2 regions of the Sinomonas flava genome follow, and region 1 is predicted to be linked to the other one. Evidence: predicted binding sites of a transcription regulator. Region 1 holds the regulator's gene; the other holds the start of a gene.

Evidence for each region. The regulator Rex, encoded in region 1, represses fermentation and respiration genes when NADH is low (regulators of the CRP and FNR family bind a similar motif). The targets are predictions, from matches to a motif close to CTTGTGAANNNNTTCACAAG.
Region 2: a site for Rex is predicted at 5,193-5,212, ahead of ABD298_RS03645 (glyceraldehyde-3-phosphate dehydrogenase). Genes of this name have one in related genera too.

Annotation. Positions count from the first base shown of each region.
Region 1 is NZ_BAAAQW010000008.1:91,641-100,517, reverse strand. Features, by position in the region: gene ABD298_RS14270 (YceI family protein) at 155-703, shown strand; gene ABD298_RS14265 (hypothetical protein) at 825-1,511, shown strand; gene ABD298_RS14260 (hypothetical protein) at 1,605-2,459, shown strand; gene ABD298_RS14255 (hypothetical protein) at 2,464-3,132, shown strand; gene ABD298_RS14250 (redox-sensing transcriptional repressor Rex) at 3,260-4,003, opposite strand; gene ABD298_RS14245 (glutaredoxin family protein) at 4,144-4,398, opposite strand; gene ABD298_RS14240 (HAD family hydrolase) at 4,453-5,262, shown strand; gene ABD298_RS14235 (30S ribosomal protein bS22) at 5,395-5,493, opposite strand; gene ABD298_RS14230 (helix-turn-helix domain-containing protein) at 5,603-5,812, opposite strand; gene ABD298_RS14225 (3-deoxy-7-phosphoheptulonate synthase) at 5,823-6,968, opposite strand; gene gdhA (NADP-specific glutamate dehydrogenase) at 7,211-8,551, opposite strand; gene ABD298_RS14215 (LacI family DNA-binding transcriptional regulator) at 8,684-8,877, shown strand, end outside.
Region 2 is NZ_BAAAQW010000003.1:202,278-211,154, forward strand. Features, by position in the region: gene mptB (polyprenol phosphomannose-dependent alpha 1,6 mannosyltransferase MptB) at 1-1,426, opposite strand, end outside; gene orn (oligoribonuclease) at 1,636-2,262, shown strand; tRNA gene ABD298_RS03630 (tRNA-His) at 2,379-2,451, shown strand; gene def (peptide deformylase) at 2,539-3,201, shown strand; gene ABD298_RS03640 (hypothetical protein) at 3,297-3,497, opposite strand; gene ABD298_RS03645 (glyceraldehyde-3-phosphate dehydrogenase) at 3,550-5,031, opposite strand; RNA gene rnpB (RNase P RNA component class A) at 5,266-5,663, opposite strand; gene ABD298_RS03655 (YaaA family protein) at 5,729-6,493, shown strand; gene ABD298_RS03660 (zinc ribbon domain-containing protein) at 6,504-7,238, opposite strand; gene ABD298_RS03665 (Nif3-like dinuclear metal center hexameric protein) at 7,310-8,203, opposite strand; gene msrA (peptide-methionine (S)-S-oxide reductase MsrA) at 8,309-8,833, shown strand.

The DNA.
Region 1 (8,877 bases):
CGAAGCCAGTTCTACGAAAGGTAGAACTATCACGCCCACCCGAGAGTTCCCTGCATGAACCGCATCACACCCCTTGTGCTTATATGCAAATGCATGCTTTGATGGATGCATCGTTTAGTTGACGCTTCAATCAACCTTCAAGGAGATGAGCCCCGTGACGCTGCCCCACGGCCTGACCACTGGAACCTGGAACCTCGACGCCTCGCACAGCGAGATCGGCTTCACCGTCCGCCACGCGGGCATCAGCAAGGTCCGCGGCCGCTTCGCGGACGCGACGGCGACCGTCGAGGTCGGGCACTCCCTCGCCGAGACCAAGGCCACCGCCTCGATCAAGACCGCCTCGTTCGACTCCGGCGACGCCAATCGCGACGCCCACGTCAAGGGCCCCGACTTCTTCGATGTCGAGCAGTTCCCAGAGATCACGTTCACCGCGACCTCGATCGAGGCGAACGGCGACGAGTTCGACGTGACCGGCGACCTCACGATCAAGGGCACCACCAAGCAGGTCACTATCGAGACCGAGTTCAACGGCGTGGCGGTCGACCCGTTCGGCAACACCCGCGCCGGCGTCTCCGGCGAGACGACCATCTCCCGCAAGGAGTTCGGCCTGACCTGGAACGCTGTGCTCGAGGCTGGCGGTGTCCTGGTCTCCGACAAGGTCGTCATCTCCCTCGACCTCGCGTTCGTCGCCGCCCAGGCGTAACCCCTTCCGTCCCGGCCTCCGGGCCGAGACGACCGGCCCCGCTCCCGTGAAGGGGGCGGGGCCTTTCCATATGGGCGACGGCCTCTAGTACGCATGCCCACGCAGGGATACAGTGACCGCCATGAGCACCCCGTATGAGCAGCCGGCCTCCGACAGCCCCGAGGGCCGAGACTCGCACAGCCCGAATCCTCAGGGGCAGAACCCACAAGGCCAGAACCCGCAGGCCCCGAACCCCTACAGCCAGAACCCTCCTCCTCCGCCGCCACCCGGGACCGGTCCGTACGCGGGCGCTCCGGGGTACCAGCAGCCCGGGTACCAGCAGCCGGGAGGGTTCCGCTTCGAAATGCCGACAGACGCCCCGCGCAGCGTGCAGGACGTCATGCCGGTCGGGGGCTTCTCGGGCATCTTCACGACCAACGGGCTGCCGACAGAGCTCAAGGTGTCCTACTGGATCTGGCTCATCGGCGGAGCGCTCGGCGTGGTCTTCGGCCTCTTCGGCATCCTCGCAGGGCTCGCGGCCCTCGCGCTGGCGGGCGCGTTCGGGGCCCTCCTGCTCGTCCTGGTGCTCATCGGGCTCGTGCTCGCCGCGGCGCAGATCATCCTCGCGATGAAGATGAAGGAGGGCAGGCAGTGGGCCCGCCTTGCCCTCTCCGGCGTCGCCGCCCTGAACCTGATCCTTGCGATCATGGCTTCCGGCGGCAACGGCGGCCCCAACTGGTTCGGTGCGCTCATCTCGGTCACCGCCGCAGTCCTCATGTGGGTGCCCAATTCGCGGACCTGGTTCGACGGAGTGGCGAGGCACGCCTGAGTCGCGGATGCGCCAGCGGCCAGAAGGTAGGCTGTGGTCAACGCGGCGGGGGCGCGCATCCGCTCCCGTCGGTCCTTCGATGATTGGACCCTCATGAGCACGCCCTCCTTCCCGCCCGGAAGCGAGCAGCCGGAGCGCCGGGAGACTGGCGACTCCGGTGGACAGCCCTCGGGCAATCCATCCGAGCAGGGCCCGGGCGCAGCCGGCCGCCCCGCGCCCCGCTACGGTCAATACGCTCCCGGGCACGAGGGCCAGCAGCCACCGCAGTACGGCCAACCGCAGTTCGGCCAACCGCCGTACGGGCAGCAGCCACCGCAGTACGGCCAACCGCCGTACGGGCAGCAGCCACCCCAGTACGGCCAGCAGCCGCCCCAGTACGGCCAAGGCCAGTACAGCCAGCCCGCGTATCCTCCGCCCTACGGCACCACGGCAGGCTTCGGGGCCCCGTCCCCACAGCAGCAGCGGTCTGCCGTCCGGTCGGCGTCCGTGCTCCTGTTCGCAACGGCGGCGGTGGAGCTCGTGATCGCCGTGCTCGCCACCATCGTGGCCCTGGCGATCCCGGCCGACGCGCTTCGGGAGCTGTACGACCAGGCGAGCGGGTCGTCGTCGGGCATGTCCTTCGCGCAGTTCCGCCAGTTCATCAGCGGATTCGTCTGGTTCGCCCTCGCGTGCGTGGTCGTCAACGCCGCCGTGCTGGTCGTCTGCGGGATCTTCCTCCCGAAGGGGAGACGCTGGGCGCGCACCACCGGCACCATCTTCCTGTGCCTGACCATCGGCAGCGTCTTCTCGGGAGGCCTGTTCGCCCTCGTGACGATCGCGCTCGCGGTCGCGGCAATCGTGGCCCTCTTCCGGTCACCGGTGACTGCGTTCCTCGCCGCGCAGAACCAGTTCGCCAACCCGTACTCGGGCCCCAAGGGCCCCTCCCTCGGAAACCCCTACGGACAGTGACGCCATGACCCAGCCCCACGGGAACCCGTACCCCTCCTCAGGCCAGCAGCCCCAGGCTCCGGCCTACCAGCCGATGCCCCCGCAGGGCTCGTACCAAGGCCCGTGGCCGAGCCAGCTCCCGAGCGGGACCTTCCCGGGCATGCCCGTGGTCGGCCTGCAGCGGCCGGTCAGCCTGACCGTGGCGTTCTGGCTCATGGTGGCGTACGGGGTCCTGCCGCTCCTGAGCATCCCCTTCATCATCGAGTGGGCCGAGGCGTACATGCGGGACAGCATCGCGATGGCCGCCGCCGAGAGCGGCCGCACCGTTCCGCCGGGCTTCATGCAGCAGTTCACATCGATGATGACGCCGATGGCGTGGGTCTCGGGGATCGTCGGCGCGGGCATCGCCGTGCTGCTCGGTCTGGGGCTGCGCGCCGGAATGAACTGGGTGCGCATCCTGCTCACCGTGTGGGCCGGCCTCTCGCTGCTCAGCACGGTCGGCTCCTTCGCCCTCATGGCCGCCCTCGGCCTTCCCGCCCAGCTCATGTTCCCCCTCCCGGCGGGGGCCTACGCTGTCTCCTTCGCGACCGTTGCCCTCTTCCTCGCAGCGGTCGTCGTCTCGTGGCTGCCGTCCTCCAGCCGCTATGTCTCAGCCCGACGCGCCGCCAAGCTCGGGGGCGGATACCTGCGCTGACCTGCCGCCTCACCAGCGCACGACGCCGGCCCACGCCTCAGCCGGGCCCGGCACCCCGGGCGCGTGGCGCCGTCGTGCGCTCCTCGGGCGGGGGCTCTACGGGCTGCGCCCTGATCGTGCGCCCTGATCAGGCGGCGTCCCCGCCCGGGTGGGCATCGTCGTCGTGCGCCGGGGCAGGCAGGCCGCTCTCCCCACCCGACTCCCCGCGCTGAGCGTGGTAGGCGAGGATCTGGAGCTCGGTGGCCATGTCCACCTTCCGCAGCGTCACGCCCTCAGGAACCTGCAGGATGGTCGGGGCAAAGCTGAGGATGCTGCGGACGCCGGCGGCGACGACGCGGTCACACACCGTCTGCGCGACCGACGCCGGCAGCGCGAGCACCGCCATATTCGTGCGGGTCCGGTCGAAGATCGCCTCGAGGTTGGCAGCGTCGGAGACCCGCAGCCAGCCGACCTCGTTGCCGATGATCTGAGGATCGGTGTCCAGCAGTGCCACAACGTCGAACCCGCGGGTTCCGAACCCGCCGTAGCGGGCCAGCGCGCGACCCAGGTTGCCCGCTCCCACGATCGCGACCCGCCAGTGGCGCGTGAGGCCGAGAGCGGCCGAGATGTGCTCCTCGAGGTTGCCCACCTCGTAGCCGACCCCGCGCGTGCCGTACGAGCCCAGCTGGGAGAGGTCCTTGCGGAGGGTCGCCGAGCTCACCCCGGAGGCGTCGGCGAGGGCGTCGGAAGACACGCGCTCCGTGCCGTCCGCGATGAAGGTATTGAGGGCTCGCAGGTACACCGTGAGGCGGGCGACCACCGCAGGCGGGAGCCTCTTCCCGTCGGGCGCAGCGGCAGGCCCCTCGTTCCCCGTCCGGGCCCGTCCTGCCACCTGCACACCTCATTCCCTCGCGCGGGGTCTTCCCTCACACGCGGCCGCGTCGGCGGCCCCATCCACTCTAGAACCGCCGCGAGGGCTCGGCCAAAAGCCACGCGGCCCGGAGCGCCCCTGCGGTCTGGAGGGCAAGCGCCTCACACGGCCCGTGCGGCCTCTACTATGCGGCGCAGGCGGGCCTCGTCGATGCGCCAGAAGTCGCGCTGGGTCCCGTCCACGAGGACCACGGGAACCTCCTCCGCGAAGCGCTCGTGGAGGGCGGGGTCATCGTCGATGCTGCGCTCCTCCCAGGCAAGGCCCGCCTCAGAGGCGACGCGGGCGACGACGTCGCGTGCGTCGTCGCAGAGATGACATTGGTGCTTCGTGACGAGGACGATCTCGGGCGTGCGCATGCGACCAACGGTAGCGCGCCGCCGCGCTGCGGGGCCCGTCGCTAGACTCGGACCATGCCCTTGGAGAGGAAGACGGCTGCCGGCGTGCGCGCAGCACAGCCCCACCGGCCGGGGGAGGCGGCGTTCTTCGACGTCGACAACACCCTCATGCGGGGCGCGAGCCTCTTCCACGTGGGGCGCAAGATGTACGAGCGGGGGGCCTTCACCTTCCGCGACGCGCTGGGATTCGCGTGGAAGCAGGCGGCCTTCATCTTCCGCGGCGAGAGCCTCGAGGACATCCACTCCATCCAGGCCTCGGCGCTGTCCCTCGCCGCGGGGATCCTCAGCGACGACGTCAGGACCCTCGGGCACGAGGTGTACGACGAGTTCATCGAGTCCCGCATCTGGCCCGGCACGAAGGCCCTGGCCGAGCAGCACCTCCGCGTCGGCCGGCGGGTCTGGCTCGTCACCGCCACACCGATCGAGGTGGCCTCGGTGATCGCGGAGCGCCTCGGCCTGACCGGGGCGCTGGGAACGGTGGGCGAGATCGAGAACGGAGCGTACACGGGCCGGCTGGTCGGCGAGATCCTGCACGGGTCCGCCAAGGCCGAGGCGGTCGCCGAGCTCGCCGAGCGGGAGGGGCTCGACCTGCGGAGCTGCTGGGCGTACTCCGACTCGCACAACGACATCCCGCTGCTGACCATGGTGGGGCATCCTGTGGCGATCAATCCCGACACGCGGCTGCGCATGCACGCCCATGCGCGCAACTGGCCCATCTACGACTTCCGCTCGGGACGGCAGGCCGCCACCCTCGGGCTCAAGCTCGCCACCGTCGGAGGGGCCGCATACGGCCTCTGGCGCGGCTACGCCCGACTGCGCAAGTAGCGCAGCGTACGCACTGCGGGGACGGGGTGACCTCGGCGCCACACGGGGTGACCTCGGCGGGGACGCAGCGAGGCCCGCCCCCGGTCGGGGACGGGCCTCGTGTCACTGGCACCCCGGACGGGGGCGGCGCGGCTACTTCTTGTTGCGGCGCTGGTGACGAGTCTTGCGGAGCAGCTTGCGGTGCTTCTTCTTGGCCATGCGCTTGCGGCGCTTCTTGATAACCGAACCCACGTAAGTTCCTTACAGTAGTTGTCCCGGCTGCTGGCCGGGCGCACAGGGCGGCTTCAACCAACTGCTGGTGACGTGACGTTAAACGTTCCTGAACAGAATACCGTACCCGTCAGGCGGTCTCGCTCCGGCCGTCGACCACGGCGTTCTTTAGGTACTGCTCGACGGCCGCCTCGGGCACCCGATAGGACCGCCCGAACCTCACCGCTGGCATCTCCCCGGAGTGGACCAGCCGGTACACCGTCATCTTGGACACGCGCATCATCTCGGCGACCTCAGCGACGGTGAGGAAACGCGAGGAAGAGAAATCCATCGCAGTCATGCAAATTACTTTAGTGGCTGGAGTGGCTCCTGTGAACGCGGCGCGTCCGGGCAGCTTCCGCAAGCCGCTCCAGGACCTCCCCGGTGACGTCCCACTCCATGCACTTGTCGGTCACGCTCTGGCCGTAGACCAGCTGTGTGCGGCCGGCCGCGTGCTCGACGACGTCGAGCGCCTGGGCCCCGCCGACGAGAAAGCTCTCGAGCATAACGCCGGCCACTGCCTCGGCCGCGTCGCCCCCGTTCGCAAGCTGGGCGCCGATCTCGAGGGCCACCTCGGCCTGGCGGTGGTGGTCCTTGCCGCTGTTGGCGTGGCTCGCGTCCACGATGAGTCGGGGGTTCAGGCCCTTGCCGGCCATCGCCGTGGAGGCGGCCCGGACCTGGTCGGCCGAGTAGTTCGGACCGTCGGATCCCCCGCGGAGGATCACATGGGTGTCGGCGTTGCCGGCCGTCGAGACGAGCGACGCGCGGCCGGCGTCGTCGATCCCCAGGAACGCCTGGGGCGCGGAGGCGGCGCCGCACGCGTCGATCGCCACCTGAAGGCCGCCGTCGGTCCCGTTCTTGAAGCCGACCGGCATGGACAGGCCGGAGACGAGCTGGCGGTGGATCTGGCTCTCGGTGGTGCGGGCGCCGACCGCGCCCCACACGATGGCGTCTGCGGTGTACTGCGGGCTGATGGGCTCGAGGAACTCCGTCGCGGTGGGCAGGCCCAGCTCGAGCACGCCGATGAGGAACTCCCGGGCGGCGCGGAGCCCGGCGGCGATGTCGTGGCTGCCGTCGAGGTGCGGGTCGTTGATGAGGCCTTTCCAGCCCACCGTGGTCCGAGGCTTCTCGAAATAGGTCCGCATGACGACGAGGATGTCCTCGCGCAGGTCGCGGGCGACGGCGGCGAGTCGCCGCGCGTAGTCGAGGCCCGCCTCGGGGTCGTGGATGGAGCAGGGTCCCACGATCACCAGGAGGCGGTCGTCGAGGCCGTCCATGATGGCCCTCACCTCGTCGCGGCCGCGGGCCACGGTGCGCTGCGCCTCCCCGGCGAGCGGCAGCTCGGCCAGGAGCTCACCCGGGGTGGGGAGCGGGGTGAACTCGGCGACGCGGAGGTTGTTGGTCGTCGAGGAGACGTCGCCGGGTGCCGGGGCTGCTGTTGCGGTGAGCGGATTCATGGAGTCCTGTCCTTGTCTGTGACAGGCCCCGAAGGACCAGAGCCTGCCGCTGGAATGGCAAAGGGCAAGGACCGTGAGGTCCCTGCCCTGTTGGCTCTGGAGTCGGTACGCGAAATCCTACGCTTGGCCCTCCAGAGCCAACGCAAAATACGCATACCAACGCTTGATCATGGGCTCACCATAGCGGGCGCCGCGTCCGCAGCGCAAACGTGCGCCCGCATGATGGACAGCTGACCCGTCGGTCAGATGAGACCCTGGGCGAGCATCGCCTTGGCCACCTTGACGAAGCCGGCGATGTTGGCGCCCAGCACGTAGTTACCGGGCTGCCCATATTCCTCCGCCGTCGCGGCGCAGCGGTCGTGGATGCCGACCATGATCTCGCTGAGGCGCTCTTCGGTGTGCTCGAAGGTCCACGAGTCGCGGCTCGCATTCTGCTGCATCTCGAGGGCCGACGTCGCGACCCCGCCGGCATTCGCCGCCTTCCCGGGGCCGAACAGGACGCCGGCCTTCTGGAACACCGCCACCGCTTCGGGAGTGGACGGCATGTTCGCACCCTCGGCCACGACCTTCACCCCGGCCTTGACGAGACGGACTGCGGCAGTCTCGCCGAGCTCGTTCTGGGTCGCACAGGGAAGCGCCACCTCGGCGTCGACGTCCCAGACGCTCCCGCCCTCCACGTAGGCCACGGCCGAGCCGCGGCGGAGGGCGTAGTCCTTGAGCCGCCCCCGCTCGACCTCCTTGACCTGCCGCAACAGGTCGAGGTCGATGCCGTCCTCGTCCACCACATAGCCGGACGAGTCCGAGCAGGCCACGACCTGCGCTCCGAGCTGCTGGGCCTTCGCGATCGCGTAGATCGCGACGTTGCCGGATCCGGACACGACGACGCGGCGGCCCTCGATGCTGCGCCCGCGGGTCTTGGCCATCTCGTTCGCGAACAGCACGGTGCCGTAGCCGGTCGCCTCGGGGCGGACGAGGGAGCCGCCCCAGGAGAGCCCCTTGCCCGTGAGCACGCCCGACTCGTAGCGGTTGGTGATCCGCTTGTACTGGCCGAAAAGGTAGCCGATCTCGCGCCCGCCCACGCCGATGTCTCCCGCCGGCACGTCCGTGTACTCGCCGATGTGGCGGTAGAGCTCCGTCATGAAGGACTGGCAGAACCGCATGACCTCCGCGTCGGACCGCCCCCGGGGGTCGAAGTCGGAGCCGCCCTTGCCGCCGCCGATCGGCATGCCGGTGAGGGCGTTCTTGAAGATCTGCTCGAAGCCGAGGAACTTGACGATTCCGAGGTACACCGAGGGGTGGAACCGGAGGCCGCCCTTGTAGGGACCGAGGGCGGAGTTGTACTCGACGCGGAAGCCGCGGTTGATCTGGACCTTGCCTGAGTCGTCGGTCCACGGCACGCGGAAGATGATCTGCCGCTCCGGCTCGCAGAGCCGCTCGAGCACCGCCGCCTCAACGAACTCCGGGTGCCGGTCCATCACTGGGCCGAGGCTCTCGAAGACCTCGTCCACGGCCTGGTGGAACTCGATTTCCCCTGGGTTACGGGCCAGAACCTGGTCCCGGGCGGCAAGCAGCTTCGCGTGCATGGTGACCCTTCGTTGTCGGTGCGATGCCCGGTATACCCCACGGGCACCGCAAGTATTCCAGAAAACGATACGGTCAAGTCGCAGGCCGCAACCCGGTTGCTAAGCTGGGCGGAGCCCACCGACGGAGGTTCCATGGCCCGCACGAGCACCCGTGCTTCCGGCCGCGCCACGATTGCCCATGTTGCCGCGGAGGCCGGCGTCTCCCGGGCCACCGTGTCCCGGGTGATGAACGGGCTCTCGACGGTGGACCCGGCGATCGGGGAACGCGTCCGCGCCGCCGCGGCGAAGCTCAGCTACTCCCCCAGCACGGTGGCGCGGAGCCTCGC
Region 2 (8,877 bases), on a different contig from region 1:
GGTCGATGAAGATGAGGTACAGCGCGAAGAGCAGCGCGATGAGTGCCGCGGTGTTGCGCGCGATGGCCAGCGCCAGCTGGTTGTCGCCTTCCTGCAGGTAGGGGAAGACGTCGAGCTGGTCCGAGATCCCATAGATCATGAAGAACGAGACGATGAAGTACAGCGTCTTCACCTGCCAGTCGTCGCGGATGCCGGTCACCGCGAAGAACGGGATGAGCCACACGATGTACCACGCCTGGATCATGGGCGACAGGAGCACCACAGCAGCGAAGGCCAGAGTCATGCGCCGCACCAGGCGGTCGTGCGTGCCGCGGAGGAGCTGCCAGGCGACGATGCCGAGCGCCACGACCTTGCCGAGGTTGAACACGACCCGGTCGACGTCGAGCCACCCGAGCCCCACTGAGGCGGTGAGCGTGGAGACCATCATGCCGATCATCCCCACTGGGGCGTACCAGATCGACACGCTGCCTGGGGCCGCGAGCCCGCTGATCCAGCCGAAGCCGAACCCATTGGGCAGGCTCATGGCGTACAGGAGCCCCAAGGAGAGCGCCCCGGTGACCAGGAGATAGAGCACCTTCCGCGGCCAGGAGGCTCTTCGGCCCGCCCACATGAGCGCGAGGAACGGCAGGAGCAGCGCCGTGATCGGCTTGACGGAGACCGAGAGCGTCACGAGCACGATGCCGAGGAGCGGTCTGTGGACCGCGACGTAGTACACGCCCGCCACCGCGAGCCCCACCATGAGGGCGTCGTTGTGGACCGCGGCGATGAAGTTGGTCAGGAAGAGGGGGTTGGCGACCGTCAGCCACAGGGCCCGGTGCGGGTTGATGCCGTGCAGTGAGGCGAGCTTGGGAACGTACACAGCCACGAGGGCGACGCCCACGAGCGAGACGAGCCGGAACAGGAACACGCTCGCCTCGGGCTGCACATTGGTCGCCCACACGACGAACTGCTCGATCCAGAGGTACAGCTGCCCGTACGGCGTCGGTGCCTCGCTCCACATCTTGTCGGCGCCGAGCTGGTAGTAGTTCGACAGGGCCGAGATGCCCACCTCGTACGGGTTGAGGCCCTCATGCATCAGGCGACCCTGGCCGATGTAGGAGTAGACGTCGCGGCTGAACAGCGGCACCGTGAACAGCATCGGGCCGCCCCAGAGTGCGAAGGCGGCGAGGGTGGCCTTGCGGGCCCGGCTCCCCCAGACCCTCACCGACTGCCCGAGCCTCAGCCAGGAGCGCACGAGCAGCATCCCGCCGAACGCCAGCAGCACGATGCTGATCACGACGCCGAGGATCTCGGTGCGCATCCAGATGAAGAGCGTGTAGCGGCGCAGCTCGGACGCGGGAGCGAGCCAGCCGACTCCGAAGGAGCCGATCATCACGGCGAGGGAGCCCGCGAATCCGGACAGCAGCGGCCATTTCGGATCGGCCATCTCAGGGCCCTCACCGTCCATGCCCGATCGGGCGAGGGGCTGGGAGGGCAGAGACATCGCGCGTCCGTTCTTCGACAGGTGGGCTCATGGTCCGGAGCCCGCATCGGGTCAGTTGGCCTGCGCACGCGCAGGCGCGGCGGCCGTTTCATCGTAGCATCGGCGCCGCGCACGACGCCGGGCTGCCGGGCATCGGACGGTAGTCTGGGCGGGTGCCCATCACCAATGAACATATTGTCTGGATCGACTGCGAGATGACGGGCCTTGATCCCGTCGCCGATGCCCTCATCGAGGTCGCCGTGCTCGTCACGGACTCGGAGCTGAACATTCTCGGCGATGGCGTCGACGTCGTGATCAAGCCCACGGAGTCCGCGCTTGCGGGCATGAGTGACTTCGTCCGCCGGATGCACACGGACTCCAAGCTCATCGACGCCCTGCCGCACGGGCTGACGCTCGAGGAGGCCGAGGCGAAGGTGATGGAGTACATCCGGGCGTGGGTGCCCGAGCCCAACAGGGCGCAGCTCGGCGGGAACTCCGTGGGTACCGATCGGCTCTTCCTCGCCCGCGACATGCCGCAGGTGGTCGGCCACCTCCACTACCGCGTCATCGATGTCTCGACGATCAAGGAACTGGCCCGGCGCTGGTACCCGAGGGCCTACTTCCAATCGCCCGCGAAGACGGGCAACCACCGGGCACTGGGCGACATCCGGGACTCGATCGATGAGCTCCGCTTCTACCGGGAAGCCGTCTTTGTCCCCGCTCCCGGCCCGGAGAGCGCCGCCGCCCAGGCGATCGCCCAGCGCATCGTCGCGGGTCGGCCACAAGCCGGCACAGCGTGACCTCCACAGCGGAAAAAGTTCGTCGGCGAGTGCTGATTTGGTCATGACCACTCCAAACAGCAGGTAGACTATTTCTCGTTGCTTTCGCCGGGCAGAACGCCCCGGAAGCCACCACGGTGGGTATAGCTCAGTTGGCAGAGCGTCTGGTTGTGGTCCAGAAGGTCGCGGGTTCAAGCCCCGTTACTCACCCCGAAGAGGCCGGTTCTCCGGCCAGCCACGAGGCCGCTTGGGATCCGTCCCGGCGGCCTCGTGTGCGTTCCGAGAGAGGAGTCCCGCGTGACCGTCCATCCCATCACCGTCTGGGGCGAGCCCGTGCTCCACCGGCGGGCCGCCGAGGTGACCGAGTTCGACGACGCGCTGCGGACCCTCATCGAGGACATGCACGAGACGAACGACGCCGCGCACGGCGTGGGCCTGGCGGCGCCCCAGATCGGGGTCGGGCTGAGGATCTTCGTCTACAAGTTCGCCAACGACGACGGCGTCCCGCCCCGCGGCGTCGTCGTGAACCCACGCCTCACCCTCGGGAAGGTCTCAGGCGCGGCCCCCGACCCTGAGGACGACGAAGAGGGCTGTCTGTCCTTCCCCGGCGAGGGATACCCGCTCCAGCGGGCGGAGTGGGCGAAGGTCGAGGGCTTCGACGGAGACGGCCGTCCCGTCGAGTTCGTGGCCACCGGCTGGTTCGCCCGCGTCATGCAGCACGAGTACGACCACCTCGACGGCAAGCTGTACGTGGATCGGCTCATCGAGCGGTACGCGAAGAAGGCCCGTCGTGCCGCGCGCAAGCACGGCTGGGGAGTCCCCGGGCTCACCTGGATGCCCGGCGTCGACCCCGACCCGTTCGGCCATGACGACCACGACCACGCGCACGAACAGGACCACGAGCACGGGCACGAGCACAGCCATGAAGGCCCCGCGGAGGGTGGGCACACCCACGTCTGATTCCACGCCTGCCTGAGCACGACGAAGGGCGCCGCACCTGGGTGCGGCGCCCTTCGTCGTCGTACGTGCCTGGGGCCTTCCGGCGGCAGGGGCCCCTACTGCTCGCGGATCACGCGCTGGAGGTCCTCATCCGCCACCCGCTGGAGTTCCTCCAGCTGGGCGACGCGTTCCGGTGTGACTTCCCCGGACGCGAGGCGCGCCTTGGCGTGGTCCACGAGCAGTTTGGCCTGCTTGGCGTTGGCTCTGGCGACGTCGAGCGCATGCTCGAGCGTGCTCTCATGCTCCGTTGCTTCCATAGGTGCATCTTGCCCCCGTGGCGGGCGGAGAAGCCAGAGACCGTGCCGATTGCTACCGAGTTGTTGCCAACACCGCGTCGTCCGTCACCGGCTGCACGGGAAAGGAAGGCGCGTTCACGCCCGCCATCTCCTCGAGGACGCGGACCACCTGGCAGGAGTAGCCGAACTCGTTGTCGTACCAGACGTACAGGACGAGGTTCTTGCCGGTCGAGATCGTGGCGAGGCCGTCGACAATGCCGGCGCGGCGGGAGCCGACGAAGTCGGTGGAGACGACCTCGGGCGAGTCGATGTAGTCGATCTGCTTGCGCAGGTCCGAGTGCAGGGACATCTCGCGGAGGTAGGCGTTGACCTCGTCCTTGGTCGCCTCGTGCTCGAGGTTGAGGTTGAGCACGGCCATCGAAACATCCGGGGTGGGGACGCGGATCGCGTTGCCCGTGAGCTTGCCGGCGAGCTCGGGGAGTGCCTTCGCGACGGCCTTCGCAGCGCCGGTCTCGGTGATCACCATGTTGAGGCCGGCGGCACGGCCGCGGCGGTTGCCCTTGTGGAAGTTGTCGATGAGGTTCTGGTCGTTCGTGAACGAGTGGACCGTCTCGACGTGGCCGTGCACGACACCGTACTTGTCGTTGACGGCCTTGAGCACCGGGGTGATCGCGTTCGTGGTGCAGGAGGCCGCGGTGACGATCTTGTCCTCGGCCGAGATCGCACCGTGGTTGATGCCGTGGACGATGTTCGGCAGCGAGCCCTTGCCCGGCGCAGTGAGGAGCACCCGGGCCACGCCCTTGCTCTGCAGGTGCTGGGACAGGCCCTCCTCGTCACGCCACCGGCCGGTGTTGTCCACCACGATGGCGTTGTCGATGCCGTACTGGGTGTAGTCCACCGAGGCGGGGCTGTCCGAGTAGATGACCTGGATGAGCGTGCCGTTGGCGAGGATGGTGTTGTTCTCCTCGTCGACCGTGATCGTGCCCTCGAAGGCACCGTGCACCGAGTCGCGGCGCAGGAGGCTCGCACGCTTGACGAGGTCCTTGTCGGAACCCTTGCGGACCACGATAGCCCGGAGGCGGAGGCCGTGGCCGCCGCCGGCGTGCTCGATGAGGATACGGGCCACGAGGCGGCCGATGCGGCCGAAGCCGTAGAGCACGACGTCGGTGCTGGTGCGCGGGTCGGCGCCGCGCTTGCCGACGATCTCGGCGAGTTCAGCGCGGAGGAACTCCTCGAGCCCGAGGGCCTGGCCCTCGGCGCGGAACTTCTCGTTGAGGCGGGCGAGGTCGATCGATGCGGCACCCAGCTCCAGGGAGTCGAGCGCCTTGAGGATGGGCAGCGTCTCCTCGAGGCTGAGTTCTTCGCTGTCGATCTGGCGGGCCCAGCGGTGCGCCTTGAGCAGGCCGACCACGGACTGGTTGATGAGGCTCCGGCCGTGGACCGAGGTGACCACGTTGTTCTGGCGGTAGAGGCGACCGATGATCGGGATCATCTCCTCAGCGGCCGCTTCGCGTCCGATCCAGGTGCCGAGTGCGGATTCCGTCGTTGTGCTCACAAGGTGCCTTTCTCTGTTCGCGCACTCCCTCGTGCGCGTGCCCCCGGGCAGGGTGGCCCGAGGTCATGGGAGAGCCGGGCCTGCGATCGCAGAGCCCGGCTCGAGAACTTCTACGTTCACTTCCAGTGTACGTGGGGCGGATCGGGGGGCACCCCCGGGCGCCTGTGAAGTCACTCACAGGCTCTCGTTTTCGCGGCTGGAGGATCCTTGAGAGTTCAGGATCCTGTGCGAGTGAGGACAGGCCGGCCTGTGAGCCGGGTTCTGTCTCCGCGTCGGGTTGCCCTGGCGCGGGAGGCGACCATCCATCTAGGACCGCCGTTGCCGGCGGCCTCGAGCGGCCTACCCGGGCGCTCGGGCGGGCAGCCCTGGTCACGCGCCCTGTCTGGCCTTGCTCCGGGTGGGGTTTACCGAGCCTCCCCGGTCACCCGGGGAGCTGGTGGTCTCTTACACCACCGTTTCACCCTTACCGCCGTCGCTGCGCCTGCGGCACGGCGACGGTGGCGGTCTGCTTTCTGTGGCACTGGCCTGCGGGTTGCCCCGAGTGGGCGTTACCCACCACCCTGCCCTGTGGAGCCCGGACTTTCCTCGCGGCGGCCCCGATGGAGCCGCCCCGCGGTCGCCCAGCCGACCTGTCCTCGACCGTCAAGTCTAGCTGCACTGGCCTGCCTCTGACGGCAGCGACGGTAGGATTCGGCGGGTGCTCATCCTCCTTCCGCCCTCCGAGGGCAAGACGCCCGCGCCGCCGGGTCCCGCCGTCGACCTCTCCGCGCTGAGCTTTCCCGCGCTCGAGGTGGCGCGGAAGGAGGTCATCGAGGCGCTCACGGAGGTGAGCGGCCGCGACGACGCGCTCGAAGCCCTCGGCGTGGGTGCCTCGCTCGCGCACGACGTCGAGCGGAACCTCCGGCTCCTGACCGAACCGGCGGGGCCGGCGCACCTCGTGTACTCGGGGGTTCTGTACGAGGCCTTGGGGTACCGCTCCCTCACCCCAGCCCAGCGTCGCCGCGCCGACGAGTGGATCGTCGTCGTGTCGGCGCTGTGGGGGGCGGTGGGCTTCGCCGACGCCGTTCCCGCGTACCGGCTGTCGATGTCTACCGCACTGCCGGGGCTGGGGCGCCTCGCCGCGTTCTGGAAGCCGCGGCTTGCAGAGGCGCTGGCCACTCGGGCGGGGGACGGGCTTGTTGTCGACTGCCGGTCGAGCACCTACGCCGCGGCCTACGCTCCCCCGCCGGCGTCGACGGTGAGCGTCGATGTCTTCCGCGAGCGCGATGGGAAGCGCAGCGTGGTGAGCCATTTCGCCAAGCACCACCGGGGGGAGTTCGTCCGCCACCTGCTCAGGCGCCGCGGGACCGCGCCCGCCACGCCCGAGGCGCTGCTCGCCGTCGCCTGCGAAGGCTGGGAAGCCGAGCTTGTGCCGGCGACAGCGCGGAAGCCCAGCTCCCTCGCCCTCATCCTTCGGGACTGATCCTTCCGCCCTAGCTCCACTCCGGCGAGCGGACAAGGATGCACCCCGAGTCCGGGCAGAACACGATCTCGTCTTCAGCTGCGGAGCGGATGGCGGCCAGGTCCCCGGGGCTCAGCGCCATGCCGGAGCCCTCGGACGTCCCGTGGAACAGCCTGGCCGCGCCCACGCCGCGCTTGGCGAGGGTCTTCTCGTAGACGTCCAAGAGCCCGGCGTCGATCCCGCGGGCGAAGTCCGAGCGCTGCCGTGCCACTGCGGAGCGCTCCTGGGCGATGGCTCCGAGCTGCTCGTCGAGCTCGTCCCGCAGGTCCTGGCTTGACGCCTGCGCATGCCCGAGAGCTTCCGCTGCTTCACCCTGGGCTGCGCGGAGCCCGTCGAGCTTCTCCAGAACCTCGAGCTCGGTGTCCTCGAGGTCGCTCTGCCGGGCGCTGAGGCCGGCGATGTCCTTCTGAAGGGCCTCGAGGTCCTTCGAGAGGCCGCCCGCGTACAGGCGCGACTCGTCGCGGGCGATCCTGGTGGACACCTCCGCGACCTTCGCCTCGACGGCAGCGAGCTCTGCCTCGGCGCTGGCCACGAGGGCATCCGCTGACCGCGCCGCCTCCGCAGCCTGCTCGAGGGCCGTCTTCGCAGGCCCGAGGCGGGGATCGGCCTCGAGGGCGCGGCGGCGCACGTCCAGGGAGTGGAGCTTCGCGTCGAGGGCGGCCAGGTCCAAGAGCCTGAGCTGTTCGGCGGCGGGAGCCTTGGGCATCGTCTTCCTCCTCGGTCGCGCCGAAGCGCTCTCGACGGCGCTGCCACGCAGCGCCTGTGTGGCCTGCGACTCTATCCTTCGCTCGGGGTCAGGATGAAGTCCCAGGGGTCGGTGTTGATGGTGGAGACGCGGATGTCCACGGTGTGGCCCTGGTCCTTGAGCACGTTGTCGAGCGCGGCAGCCGCAGCGGGGAGCCACAGCCACTCGCTCGCGAAGTGGCTGACGTCCACGAGGTAGGGGCGTCCGTCGGCGGAGGACTCACGGGCCTCGGAGGCCGGATGATGGCGCAGGTCGGCGGTGACGTAGACGTCCGCCCCTGACTCGCGCACCGCGTCGAACAGGCTGTCTCCAGCGCCGCCGCAGACCGCCACGCGCCGCACGAGGCCATCGCGGTCTCCCGAGACCCGCACACCCCCCGCGACCGCGGGCAGGACGCCGAAGAGCCGTCCCGCGAGGTCGCCCAGGCTCGTGATCTCCGGGAGGTCCCCGACCCGCCCGATCCCTTCTTCGGGGAGGCCGTTCGCGGCCTTGGTGAGGGGTTCGACCGGGTCGAGCCCGAGGGCGTCGGCGAGCACGTCCGAGACTCCGCCCACGGCCGAGTCGCCGTTGGTGTGCACCGTCAGCAGCGCGATGCCCGACTCGATGAGGCGGTGGACGGCGCGTCCCTTGGGGGTGTTCGCGGCGACGCTCGTGACCCCGCGCAGCAGGAGGGGGTGGTGGGCGATGACGAGGTCCGCCTCCCAGGCCGCGGCCTCTTCGATCACCTCGAGCACGGGGTCGACAGAGAACAGGATCCGGCGCACGGGCTGGGACGGGCGACCCGTGACGAGGCCGACGGCGTCCCACTCCTCCGAGAGAGACTCGGGCCACAGTTCTTCGACGGCCACGAGCACGTCCGCCAGAGATGGCCCGGACGCCCCGTCGGGCGCATTCCGATGGCTTTCACGGGCCTCCTCGTCCTGCATTGCTGACGGGTCCTTCTCGGTCTGGGGGTCTGGGCCGGTCTGCTCTGACACGAGGGGCGGTCCTCTCTCGGGAATCTTCCGCGGGCTGCGGACATTGTAGGCAGCATGAAGACCTTCATTCTGGGCGGAGGCTGCTTCTGGTGCCTCGATGCGGTCTACCAGAAGACCAAGGGTGTGAGCTCCGTCGTCTCCGGCTACATCGGGGGGCACTTCCCGGATCCCGACTACTACAGCGTCTGCAGCGGCATGACCGGGCACGCCGAAGTCGTCGCGGTGACTTTCGACGAGGAGGTGATCCCGCAGGACGTCGTCCTCGACATGTTCTTCGCACTCCACGATCCCACCACCCTCAACCGCCAGGGCTACGACGTGGGGACGCAGTACCGCTCGTCGATGTTCTACCTCACCGAAGAGGAGCGGGCGCTCTTCGAGACGGCGATCGAACGGAACCAGGATCTGTGGAACGCGCCGATCGTCACCGAGGTGACCCGCGCGAGCACCTTCTACCCCGCGGAGGAGTTCCACCAGGACTACTACGCGAAGAACCCGGACGCCGGGTACTGCCACGTGATCATCAATCCCAAGCTCGCCAAGGCCCGCAAATATTACTCGGCATGGCTCATTGCCTAGCCGGGCCCGGAGGCGGCTGACTAGGCTGAAGCCGCAGTCGGGCC